2 regions of the Bacillus sp. 11C genome follow, and region 2 is predicted to be linked to the other one. Evidence: a T-box and tRNA genes for the amino acid it is inferred to sense, from the RefSeq annotation. Region 2 holds a T-box; the other holds one or more tRNA genes.
What was found. The T-box of region 2 lies ahead of tyrS (tyrosine--tRNA ligase). A T-box ahead of a tRNA ligase gene usually reads a tRNA of that ligase, here a tRNA-Tyr.
Positions count from the first base shown of each region.

Region 1: it encodes a tRNA-Tyr, which carries the amino acid that the T-box ahead of tyrS (tyrosine--tRNA ligase) is inferred to sense. The anticodon was not compared.

Region 1 is NZ_JBUPVZ010000002.1:407,636-413,864, reverse strand. Features, by position in the region: gene ACY3LV_RS04725 (PTS transporter subunit EIIC) at 1-768, opposite strand, end outside; gene ACY3LV_RS04720 (MurR/RpiR family transcriptional regulator) at 794-1,645, opposite strand; gene murQ (N-acetylmuramic acid 6-phosphate etherase) at 1,662-2,576, opposite strand; gene ACY3LV_RS04710 (GNAT family N-acetyltransferase) at 2,685-3,167, opposite strand; gene ACY3LV_RS04705 (2-thiouracil desulfurase family protein) at 3,180-3,635, opposite strand; tRNA gene ACY3LV_RS04700 (tRNA-Glu) at 3,816-3,890, shown strand; tRNA gene ACY3LV_RS04695 (tRNA-Val) at 3,894-3,969, shown strand; tRNA gene ACY3LV_RS04690 (tRNA-Thr) at 3,974-4,046, shown strand; tRNA gene ACY3LV_RS04685 (tRNA-Tyr) at 4,064-4,148, shown strand; tRNA gene ACY3LV_RS04680 (tRNA-Gln) at 4,153-4,224, shown strand; gene sigW (RNA polymerase sigma factor SigW) at 4,454-5,017, shown strand; gene rsiW (anti-sigma-W factor RsiW) at 5,031-5,657, shown strand; gene cdaA (diadenylate cyclase CdaA) at 5,818-6,229, shown strand, end outside.
Region 2 is NZ_JBUPVZ010000006.1:5,549-11,777, reverse strand. Features, by position in the region: gene ACY3LV_RS10200 (diguanylate cyclase domain-containing protein) at 1-368, opposite strand, end outside; gene rpsD (30S ribosomal protein S4) at 663-1,265, shown strand; gene sr7p (small protein SR7P) at 1,287-1,415, opposite strand; gene tyrS (tyrosine--tRNA ligase) at 1,555-2,823, opposite strand; T-box leader at 2,873-3,110, opposite strand; gene acsA (acetate--CoA ligase) at 3,165-4,883, opposite strand; gene acuA (acetoin utilization protein acetyltransferase AcuA) at 5,042-5,674, shown strand; gene ACY3LV_RS10170 (acetoin utilization AcuB family protein) at 5,701-6,229, shown strand, end outside.

The DNA of each region.
Region 1 (6,229 bases), on a different contig from region 2:
TCCGGTGATTAACAGTGAAACGGTTGGAGTGACAATGATATCAAGTGATTGAGGAATAAAACGGCGGATAAATTGTTCGGTGTAAGCGATGAATATGGCTGCGAAAAGAACTCCGATCAGCCCTCCCCTGCCCGGAAGAAGCTGTTCTCCGAATAAAACGATCTTTGCGATCTCCGGATTCAAAATCAAGATCCCCGCCAGAGCACCAAGAGCGGGTGTTCCGCCAAATTCTTTCGATGCGTTAATACCGACGAGAATGCCGAGATAAGTGAACAGCCCGGAGCCGATGACTGTCAAGATAATAGCGACTTGTGATTCTGCAGAGAGCCATTCGGCTTGAATGATTGCTTTGGTAATCCCAGTAATTAAACCGGAAGCGACGAGTGCGGGAATTAGCGGTATAAAGACGCTGGCAATTTTACGTAAGAAAAGCTTAAATGGAGTGGCATTTTTTCGGTTTATATCGGCTTTCTTTTTGGCAGCTGCATCTTTGACATCGATATCATCTTCTGCTGACACAAGCTTTGAGAAAGCGGCTGTGACATGATTGACGATTCCTGCTCCGAGGATGATTTGGATGGTTTCAGCTTCGACGACCCCCAATACGCCGTCAAGCTCTGTTAAAGCGTGAGCATCTGTTTTGCTTTCATCGTAAGGCGTAATACGCAGGCGCGTCATGCAATGCGTATACGATGAAATATTGGATTTTCCTCCGCATAGCTCAAGGATTTTCTTTGCGAGATGATGGTAGTTATTTTCTTTGCTCATCAAAACCCCTCCTCATCAAGATGCCTTATTTTTTTCTCATAGATTTTATGGCTGCTCTCGTTTTATCGATATATCCGGTTGTTTCTTCGTACCGCTCAGCTGCCATGCCTAAAAACAAAACATCAATCATAAAAAGCTGGGCGAGGCGGGAGGAAGTGGCTGCACTTCGAATCAGGGCTTCATTGGAGTGTGCTGTGTGCAACGGGACATCAGCGAGCGCGGAGACGGATGTCTGACTGAATTGTGTGAGGCTGATCGTTTTGATGCTTTTTTCCTTAGCCATCGTGAGCAGCTCAATGATTTCCTGCGTCTCTCCCGAAAACGAAATAGCGAATACGATGTCATCCTTATCTGCATTTGCGATTAATGATGCCACAAGATGAGTGTCTGTGAACGCGGTTGCTAGTTTATGAATGCGAAGCCACTTTTGCTGGGCGTCCTTGGCGACAATGCCGGAAGCCCCGACGCCGATAAAATGCACAGTATGAGCTTGGAGAAGCAGAGAAACCGCTCGTTCAAGCTCTTTGTAGTCCATCAGGTCTGAGGTGTCCTGAATGGCTTGAATGGCATTGCCGGCTGCTTTTTCAGAAATGGAGGACAGCGGTTCGTGGGGCGCAATGTCCCGGTAGCCTTGAACAGCAGGCTTTGCCAGATCGCCTGCTACTCTCATTTTTAAATCTTGAAAACCCTTTAGTCCGAGTGATTTGCAGAGCCTGATGACGGCAGCGTCACTTGAATTGGCTAAGGCGCTGATTTCGCTGACAGTGTTTTCTATTGCCTTATGGGGATGAGTTAGGATGTAATCCGCAAGTTTACGCTCGGATGGAGGGAGCTTGTGCTTCATTGATTGGATGATCGCTAAACCGCCTGTTGCCATGCTCGGTCTCTCCTTATCATGAATGGTAGTTTTCGATTGCTTTGTCTATAAAACCGTTTGCTTCCTCAAGCAATGTTTTAGCTTTTTCTTGATCTGTGCTTGTTTTGAGCATGAGGATTGCCGTTTTGACGTGATGATTGGCTTGTTCCAGTGTATGTCTGGCTGTGTCGTATGAAGCGTTAGTGAGGCTTTGGATGATGCTGATGGCGCGTTCTTTTAGTTTCTTATTGCTGACGTTGACGTCTACCATCAAGTTTTCGTAAACCTTGCCGATTTTGACCATTACTGCGGTGGATATCATGTTTAGAATCATTTTATGAGCGGTTGCGGCTTTCATACGTGTTGATCCTGTAATGGCCTCAGGCCCAACAACAACCTCAATGCTGTGATCCGCTTCCTTGCTGATGACGGAAGTTTCATTGCAGGTAAGGGCGATGGCGTGTGCTCCTACTTTACGGGCGTATGTGAGGGCGCCTGCGGCATAAGGTGTGCGGCCGCTTGCTGCAATGGCAATGACGGTGTCGTTTGACGTAAGCTGTATGTTTTTTAAATCTTCCGCTCCTGCTTCTTCACTGTCTTCAATGCCCTCTGCTGCCTGCAAAAATGCTTTGGGGCCTCCAGCCATAATTCCGATGACCTGATCTGGGCTTACGCTGTAGGTGGGAGGACATTCAACAGCATCCATGACACCTAGTCTGCCGCTTGTGCCGGCGCCTGTGTATATGAGCCGGCCACCATTTTGAAAAGAGTTGTATGCGCAGTCTACAGCTGTTTTAATATCAGGGAGAACCTGCTGAACGGCGGCAGCAACTTTCAAATCTTCGTTGTTGATCATCTTGAGGATGCCGAGAGTGTTTGTTTTGTGGATTTCCGCTGTTTGGCTATTGCGTGATTCTGTTGTAAGCCGGTGAAGGTTTAATGGTTCTGACATGAGGATGCCCCCTGTTTTAAAATGATGTATCTTACTATTCAGTATATTCACTTCCGTTATGATATTTCAACTGGATTTTATATTTTTGAAATTTTATTTCATCCGAGACTATAGGAAATAATGAAGAATCAGCTGTTCTCCGAGCGGCCCGATTTTTCGCCGTCCTTTATCTAGGAACCCGCTTTTCATATAAAGGTGTTTTGCGCGTGTGTTTAGGTGATTGACGGCCAAAATGATTTCATCGCACCATGGAAAATAACTGCTCACAAACGAGGGAAGCTGAAGCATTGCTTTTCTTGCATAGCCTTTTCCATGATGTACAGCGTTTAAAGACAGGGAGCTGAGCAGTAAAGCAAATGGATTGCTAGTATAGGGAGCAAGCGTTTCTTTTGATGTATGTAAAATGAAAAAGCCGACTGGCAGATTGTCATTTAAGATGACAGCCGGATACCGGTCCTGTATGCCTAAGGCCTGAGTCAGCACCTCTTTGGGGAGAGAGGTAAAGCGCTTGTCATCGTTGTTTAGGGTGAATGATTGAAGTTCCGGCGAATGTTCAGGTTTATAGAAGGATAAAGAAATGTCTTGAGTCATGGGGTGCCCTCCTTACAATATGTCGTCTAACTGGTTTTCTGAAATGACACGGCAGCCCGCTTGTTTTAGCAGTGCGGCGGTCACTCCGCTGCCGGCGATTTTTTTGCCAGTGAATGTGCCGTTATAAATGAAATTGCTTCCGCACGATGGACTGTTTTCTTTTAATATGACAGCGGATGCATTGATTTCTTTTGCGTAAGCTAATGTTTTAGCGGCGCCTTTCATATATAACTCTGTTACATCTTCTCCTGAAGCTGTCACGATTTTAGCGGTTCCATTGAGAACATCCTCGCCGGTGCCTCCGATGATTTCTGCAGGCTCACGGGGAGTGAAAAAGCCGCCGAGAAGCTCAGGACAAGCCATGACTGCTTTATTTTCATCGACGAGTTTTCTGATTTTCTCTGATGCGGCGTGAGAGCCGTTGTATCTGCATTCAATGCCTCCAAGGCAAGAACTGACTAGAATCATATTTGTTTCTCCTCTCTTGCTTCGCTTGTCTCTATCATAAAATAAATGACTAATGTTGGGAGGCTTTTTCAGTTAAAAAAGGAGTTAAAAAGTTTGAAAATAAAAAATTTAATTTTTCTCTTTACAAACAGGGGGTAACCTGTATATAATAACTTTTGTCAGCTCGACGAGAACACAAACGGCCCGTTGGTCAAGCGGTTAAGACACCGCCCTTTCACGGCGGTAACACGGGTTCGAATCCCGTACGGGTCACCATTTGGAGGATTAGCTCAGCTGGGAGAGCATCTGCCTTACAAGCAGAGGGTCGGCGGTTCGAGCCCGTCATCCTCCACCATCTTGCCGGTGTAGCTCAATTGGTAGAGCAACTGACTTGTAATCAGTAGGTTGGGGGTTCAAGTCCTCTTGCCGGCACTGTCTTTTCAAAATACGGAGGGGTAGCGAAGTGGCTAAACGCGGCGGACTGTAAATCCGCTCCCTCAGGGTTCGGCAGTTCGAATCTGCCCCCCTCCACCATTATTGGGCTATAGCCAAGCGGTAAGGCAACGGACTTTGACTCCGTCATGCGTTGGTTCGAATCCAGCTAGCCCAGTCACAGACACCTTTGACCAAAAGGTGTCTTTTTTTATTTTGTGAAAATCATTCCAACTTCTAACTGTTCAGTCTGTATAATAATTTTAAAAATATGTTAAGGTAGTTTATTCACGAATTACCATCTACACCCTGCCAAAAATTTGTTAAACTTATTTTATAAAAAATTGAAACCTTTTAAAACGAAGCTCGTATACATACAGACCGGTGAAGGCAGAGGTTAGATAAATATGGAAATGATGATTAAAAAGAGAATTAAGCAAGTCAAAAAAGGCGACCAAAATGCATTTGCGGACATCGTAGATATTTACAAGGATAAAATTTATCAGCTTTGCTACCGTATGCTTGGCAATGTGCATGAGGCGGAGGATATTGCACAGGAGGCTTTCATCAGGGCGTACGTTAATATCGACAGTTTTGATATTAACCGGAAATTTTCAACTTGGCTTTATCGAATCGCGACCAATTTGACTATTGACCGCATTCGCAAAAAGAAGCCGGATTATTACCTCGATGCAGAGGTGGCTGGTACGGAAGGCTTGACCATGTATTCGCAAATCGCCGCAGACGGAGTTTTGCCAGAAGATGAAGTAGTGTCGCTGGAGCTCTCAAACACGATTCAGCAGAAAATTTTAAAGCTTCCTGACAAATACAGAACAGTTATCGTATTAAAGTATATTGACGAACTCTCATTAATTGAAATCGGCGAGATTCTAAACATTCCTGTGGGGACTGTGAAAACGCGGATTCACAGAGGCAGAGAGGCTCTTCGAAAACAATTAAGGGATCTTTAAGTGGGGTGATGAAATGAGCTGTCCTGAACAAATTGTGCAGCTTATGCATATGCATCTTGATGGAGATATCCTTCCAAAAGATGAACACGTATTAAATGAACATCTTGAGACATGCGAGAAATGCAGAAAGCATTTTTATGAGATGGAAAAATCTATAGCGCTCGTCCGGAGCACATCGCATGTCGAAGCCCCCGCGGATTTTACCGCTAATGTCATGGCTAAATTGCCTAAGGAGAAGAAAAGAGCTTCTGTGAAAAGGTGGTTCAGAACCCATCCTGTTATCGCAGCTGCTGCGGTATTCATCATTTTGATGGGCGGAGGTTTTTTAAACAGCTGGCATAATGACCACAACTTCAGCGTGTCTAAGCAGCCGAATCTTGTGGTGCAGAACCATACTGTGATCGTGCCTGAAGGTGAGACGGTCAAAGGTGATGTCACTGTCAAAAACGGCAAGCTGATTATTAAAGGAAAAATAGACGGGGATGTAACCGTCGTAAATGGCGAAAAGTATATGGCCTCTGCTGGACAAGTAACTGGTCAGATTGAAGAAATCAATCAATTATTTGACTGGACATGGTATAAATTGAAGTCTGCGGGGAAAAGTGTACTCAATGCATTAAAACCGAACGAAAAAGAGTAAAGCGTGTCAGCCGCTTTGCTCTTTTTTTACGGGCTGTAAGGGCTGGCGCATTTCACTTGCCGAATCGAAATGTGGTATAATGGGCTCGCTATGCTAAGTACATATGCGTAACACGTTAAACACAAAATACGAAATGACTGAAATCTTGGAGGACGAGGAAATGGCTTTTGAGGATATCCCTTTTTTGCAGTACCTCGGCAATGCCGTTGATATTCTCCTTGTTTGGTATGTGATATATAAACTTATTATGGTCATACGCGGCACGAAAGCGGTTCAGCTGTTAAAAGGAATTGTCGTGATCGTGCTTGTCCGTATGGCCAGCCAATATTTGGGCCTCGGCACGCTTCAATGGCTGATGGACCAAGCGATAACATGGGGATTTTTAGCAATTATTATTATTTTTCAGCCTGAGCTGAGAAGAGCGCTTGAACAGCTTGGCCGGGGCCGCTTTTTCTCAAGGAGCGGCACGCCTGTGGAGGAAGCGCAGCAGAAAACGATTGAGGCAATCACAAAAGCGATCAATTATATGGCGAAACGCCGTATAGGCGCCCTGCTGACCATTGAGCGGGACA
Region 2 (6,229 bases):
ATATAGAGTTTTTCCTGTTTCATTGACTGGTTTAAAAATGTTGAAACCAAGTCGGGAAGCGCTTCAGGTATCTCTACATCCTGCCTGCATGTCAGATGATAGCGCCTGCCGCCGGTGTCCTCAATCAGGTAAGATGAGGCGTTTATTTTCGAAGCGGAAAATCGAACTTCATCATCCGCCTGTTTTGAAGCAGAACCGACGGATGGTGTCGGTGTAAGCGAAACACATAGGGATGAAAAATAAGTTTGAATAGCCGAAGTCAGCCATATGAAAGAGTCGGTGAAAGTGACTTTTTCAGATTTGGTTAATAAAAAATCGAGCATATGATAATGAAAGGCGGATAATTGTTCTTTTGTTTGTTCTACCATGTTTTTATCACCTGAAAGTTTACCACTAATTTTTGTTTATTATATCATAAACGGCGAAGCAATAATGAAGGAATGGTTGACTTCAAATCAAATAAATTATATAATGACCTTTGTGTGAAATATTGCAGCCTTTTTGTTCAGCTTCTATGTTTTCATTTTGTTCCTTATTCATAAGGTGTATCGTGTAACTCTCTGCTGCTGGAGCGAGGATACATGAAAACAAAATGTACATGGTCGAATAGAGCAGACGGTTTTTATTTTCCACAAAAATAAAACCAAAGGAGGAGTCACATTATGGCTCGCTATACAGGTCCATCTTGGAAACTGTCCCGCCGTCTAGGAATCTCTCTTAGCGGTACAGGAAAAGAATTAGAAAAACGCCCTTACGCTCCAGGTCCACACGGTCCAGGACAACGTAAAAAATTATCAGAATACGGTTTGCAATTGCAAGAAAAGCAAAAGCTTCGTCACATGTACGGTGTAAACGAACGCCAATTCCGCACTTTATTTGACAAAGCTGCTAAACTAACTGGTAAACACGGCGAAAACTTCATGATTCTTTTAGATTCTCGTCTTGATAACGTTGTGTACAAGCTAGGTTTAGCACGTACTCGCCGTCAAGCTCGCCAATTGGTTAACCATGGTCATATTCTTGTTGACGGAAGCCGCGTTGATATCCCGTCTTACCAAGTAAAACCTGGTCAAACAATCGGTGTTCGCGAAAAATCAAGTAACCTTTCTATCATCAAAGAATCTGTAGAAGTGAACAACTTCGTTCCTGAATACCTTACTTTCGACGCTGAAAAGCTTGAAGGTACATTCACTCGTCTTCCTGAGCGTTCTGAACTTGCTCCGGAAATTAACGAAGCGCTTATCGTTGAGTTCTACTCTCGTTAATCGTTTTAAAAACCCCTGCCGCTATGCGGTCGGGGTTTTTTTATCGTCTGTTTCGTCTGGTGCCTCTTGCTGGCCAACACTATCTCGCGTCTGATGCTCCCAATAATCCCGCTGGAGCCTTTCTTTTGCAATCGTACACATGAGATTCATGGTCAGCGCTCCTTTCTTAAAAGGTGGTGCTTGGGAGGTGATTGGTCGTGTTTGCCCTATCTAATATACTCTTTTCCTTTCATTCCTATGCGATAAACCAAAAAAAGATCCTTTGCCCATATCGGCAAAGGACCTTTTTTTATTTATACGTCACAAGAAAGTATTTTTTCTTCCCACGGCGCAGGACAGTAAATTGACCTTCGATACGGTCTTCAGCAGATAAGAGATAATTGATTTCCGTCTGGCGTTCGCCGTTAATGTAAACAGCTCCGTTTTGAATGTCTTCACGGGCTTGGCGTTTTGAAGGAGATAATGTAGATTGCACCAATACATCTACAAGTGAAAGCTCTTGGCTGCTGTCAGCTTCCATGGACGGGACATCCTTAAAGCCCACTTTTACGTCCTGAGCAGAAAGCTCTTTAATATTGCCGCTGAACAACGCTTGGGATATGTTGATGGCTTGCTCCAACGCCTCACGTCCATGAACGAGCGCTGTCACTTCTTCTGCGAGGCGTTTTTGCGCTTCACGCTTTTCTGGCGCTGTTTCTGTTTTCTCAGCGTATGCTTCAATTTCTTCTTTTGATAGAAATGTAAAGTATTTTAAGTATTTGACAACGTCACGGTCATCTGTGTTGATCCAGAATTGATAAAATTCATACGGCGATGTCTTTTCCTTATCAAGCCAGATCGCGCCGCCTTCCGTTTTTCCGAACTTCGTGCCGTCTGCTTTTGTGACAAGCGGAATGGTAAGGCCGAACGCTTTTGCCCCTTCTTCTTCTGATTTTCTGATCAGTTCAAGGCCCGCTGTAATGTTGCCCCACTGATCGCTTCCGCCAATTTGCAGCTTACAGTTTTTCTCTCTGTACAGATTTAAGAAATCATAAGATTGAAGAATCATGTAGCTGAATTCCGTGTATGAGATGCCGGATTCAATTCTTGAGCTGACCGTGTCTTTTGCCAGCATGTAATTGATACCGAAGTTTTTACCGACATCACGAAGGAAGTCGATCACATTCATTTTGCCGATCCAGTCAAAGTTGTTCGCGATGACAGCAGGGTTTTCTGCTGCATCAAAATCCAGAAATCTGGACAGCTGGTTTTTGATTCTTTGGGACCATTCGGATACGATGTCAGCAGTGTTTAATGTACGCTCCGCTTTTTTTCCGCTCGGATCGCCGATGAGGCCCGTCGCCCCGCCCACAAGTGCAATCGGATGATGGCCCTCAAGCTGAAAACGGCGAAGTGTTAAAATAGGCAGCAAGTGTCCGATATGCAAGCTGTCCGCTGTCGGATCAAAGCCTGAGTACAGGCGGATTTTTTCTTCATTCAGCTGTTTATTTAATCCTTCTTCATCCGTCATTTGCTGAATCAATCCGCGGAAGGATAAGTCTTCAAGTAAGTTTGTCATAAGATAAAGCTCCTTTTTGATTAAAATAAAAAACGCCCCTTCGTTTACACGAAGGGACGATTGATTATCGCGGTACCACCCTACTAATAAGAGAACGCAAAACATTCATCTTATCACTTTGCCTGATAACGGATCAGGTCCGTTCTTTCACTACTGAAAGCCTGGCCGGCTTTGTTTGCAAAAGCGGTTCATGAGTGTATTCGATATATCCGTCTGTGCTGATTTTCACCGGCCATCAGCTCTCTGGAACGTAAGGATAGTCTACTTGTCTCAATCTTTACCTTTTCATATGAAGCTATATCATTTTTAACATAAATAAAATCCCGTGTCAACGTCGCCTTTTAATCCTCCATCGTTGACAGATCTCCTGCCGGCAGGTTAAGCTCCCATGCCTTCAGCACCCGTCTCATGATTTTTCCGCTTCGGGTTTTCGGAAGCTTATCTTTAAATTCAATTTCACGCGGAGCCGCATGGGCTGCAAGACCCTGCTTTACAAATAGGCGAATCTCTTCTTTCAGTTTATCGGACGGCTCATATCCTTCTCTGAGTGCGATAAAGGCTTTAATGATTTCTCCCCGCACCGGATCAGGCTTACCGATCACGCCTGCTTCTGCAATGGCCTGATGTTCGACAAGCTTGCTTTCCACTTCAAATGGGCCGACGCGCTCACCAGAGGTCATAATGACGTCATCGACTCTTCCTTGGAACCAGAAATATCCCTCATCATCCATGTATGCAGAATCCCCGGACACATACCAGCCGCCCGGCATGAAATACGATTCGTACTTTTCAGGGTTATTCCAAATGGTATGCATCATGGAAGGCCAGCCCTTTTTAATGGCGAGATTGCCCATTCGGTACGGCGGAAGCTCATTGCCCTGATTGTCAACGATCGCCGCCTCCACACCGGGAATCGGCTTACCCATTGAACCCGGTTTGATATCCATGCAAGGATAGTTGCAGATGAGCTGGCTGCCCGTTTCTGTCATCCACCATGTATCATGGATTCGTTTGTTAAAAACCTTATGCCCCCATCTGATGACTTCCGGGTTTAACGGCTCACCGACACTGAGCACGTGCCGGAGTGAGGTTAGATCATATTTCGCAGCCATCTCATCTCCCGCTCCCATCAGCATTCGAAAAGCGGTCGGCGCGCTGTACCAGACGTTGACGCCAAGCTGTTCAATTGTTCCATACCAGCTTTCAGGGCTGAAACGCCCGCCGACGATGACATTTGTCGCTCCGTTCAGCCATGGTGCAAAAATGCCGTATACCGTACCTGTCACCCAGCCCGGATCTGCTGTGCACCAGTAAATGTCTTCCTCCTTTAAATCAAGGACCCACTTTCCTGTCTGATATTGCTGAATCATCGCTTCATGGACATGCAGCACACCCTTTGGCGTTCCAGTAGAACCCGATGTATAGTGAAGCAGATAGCCGTCTTTTTTGTCCATCCATTCGATATCCAGTCTTGTGCCCTCCTGTTTTGCTGCTTCATCGTAATTGATGATGTTTGCGCCGCTTTCAGCCTTTCCGCCGACTACGAATATATGCTGCAAGTGAGGCAGTGTATCAGCCGGTATTCTCTCCAGCAGCTCAGGCGTCGTGACAACTACCTTCGCCTCGCTGTTTTCAAGCCGGTCTTTCACCGCTCCCTCCATAAATGCTTCGAACAGCGGCCCGGCGATGGCGCCAATTTTGATAGCGCCAAGCATAATAAAATATAGCTCGGGTGATCTCGGCATAAAAATAAAAACGCGGTCCCCTTTTTCCACATTTCCATGCCGTTTCAGCACATTCCCTGCCCTGTTTGTTTCTTCCTTCATTTCTTTAAATGTGTATTTTTCATCCCGGTTTGCGTCTTTATAATAAAGCGCTACTTTGTTTTTTCGAAACGATTCGGCATGGCGGTCAATCGCTTCATACGCCGCATTCAGTTTCCCTGTCTCATGCCAGGAGAAATGTTTCTCTGCCTCGGCCCAATCAAAATGCCGGTACGTTTCTTCATAATTTTTTAAATGATAATCCCCTTCCACTGCTGGTAACGCTTTCAAATTCATGCCCAAACATCCCCCTTTGCTGAAGTTGTCACAATTATTATATTATATATTCATATTCTTCTCAATTTTTAAAATATAAACCATGTTGAAAACGCTTTAAAATTTGTTATTCTTAAAGAAGCATGTATTTTTATAAGAATTGATGGGACGGTGGATCAGTGGAACATCATAAAACATACCATTCAGCAAACATCAAAACAGCAACCGGCTCCTTACTGATAGAAGGGCCTGTCTCTCCAGAGGATCTGGCAGGTTACGAGTTTCATACAGATTTAACCGCATTTCGCCCGCCCCGCGAGCAGCATGAAGCGCTAGTCGACATTGCCGGCCTTCCCGAAGGGCGTATTATCATTGCCAGAAACGGCAGAACCATTATCGGCTATGTGACGTATTTATATCCTGACCCTCTCGAAAGATGGTCTGAAGGAAATATGGAGGATTTGCTTGAGCTCGGGGCCATCGAGGTGGCGCCGGCCTATCGGGGATGTTCTGTCGGAAAGACGCTTTTGACCGTCAGTATGATGGATGAACAAATGGAAAACTACATCGTAATGACGACGGAATATTACTGGCATTGGGATTTAAAAGGGATGAAAAAAGATGTGTGGGAATACAGAAAGCTCATGGAGAAGATGATGAATGCAGGCGGATTGGCCTGGTTTGCGACGGATGAGCCAGAGATCAGCTCCCACCCTGCAAATTGTCTGATGGCACGCATCGGAAAAAACGTCAGCCAAGAATCAATTGAACAATTTGACAGACTCCGTTTTTATCATCGCTTTATGTATTAACTGACACTGACAAAGGGGAAAAAATAATGATTGTTGAACAGATCATGAAAAGGGATGTCATTACATTAACGAAGACGGATACGCTTGAAACAGCAATATGCAAACTGAAGGAATTCCATATCAGGCATCTGCCTGTTGTAAATGAAGACCGCCATGTGATCGGCATGATTACAGACAGAGACATGAAACAGGCCAGCCCAAGTATTTTTGAAGAAAGCAAACGAAGCCGATTTCTCACACGAAGCGTAGATTCAATTATGAAAAAAGATGTCGTGTGCGCCCACCCGCTTGATTTTGTTGAAGAAATTTCTGCGGTGTTCTACGAGCATGGCATCGGCTGTCTGCCCGTGGTGCAGCACCAAAAATTAATAGGCATTTTGACAAAAACCGATTTGTTGCGGACATTTGTCAAATTGACAGGCGCTGACCAGCCGGGGTCACAAATTGAAATAAAAGTAAACGACATCACCAAAAGTCTTGCGGAAATCAGCAGCCTTTGCCAAGACCTCCAAGTGAAAATATTGAGTGTGCTCGTCTATCCGCATGAAGATTCCG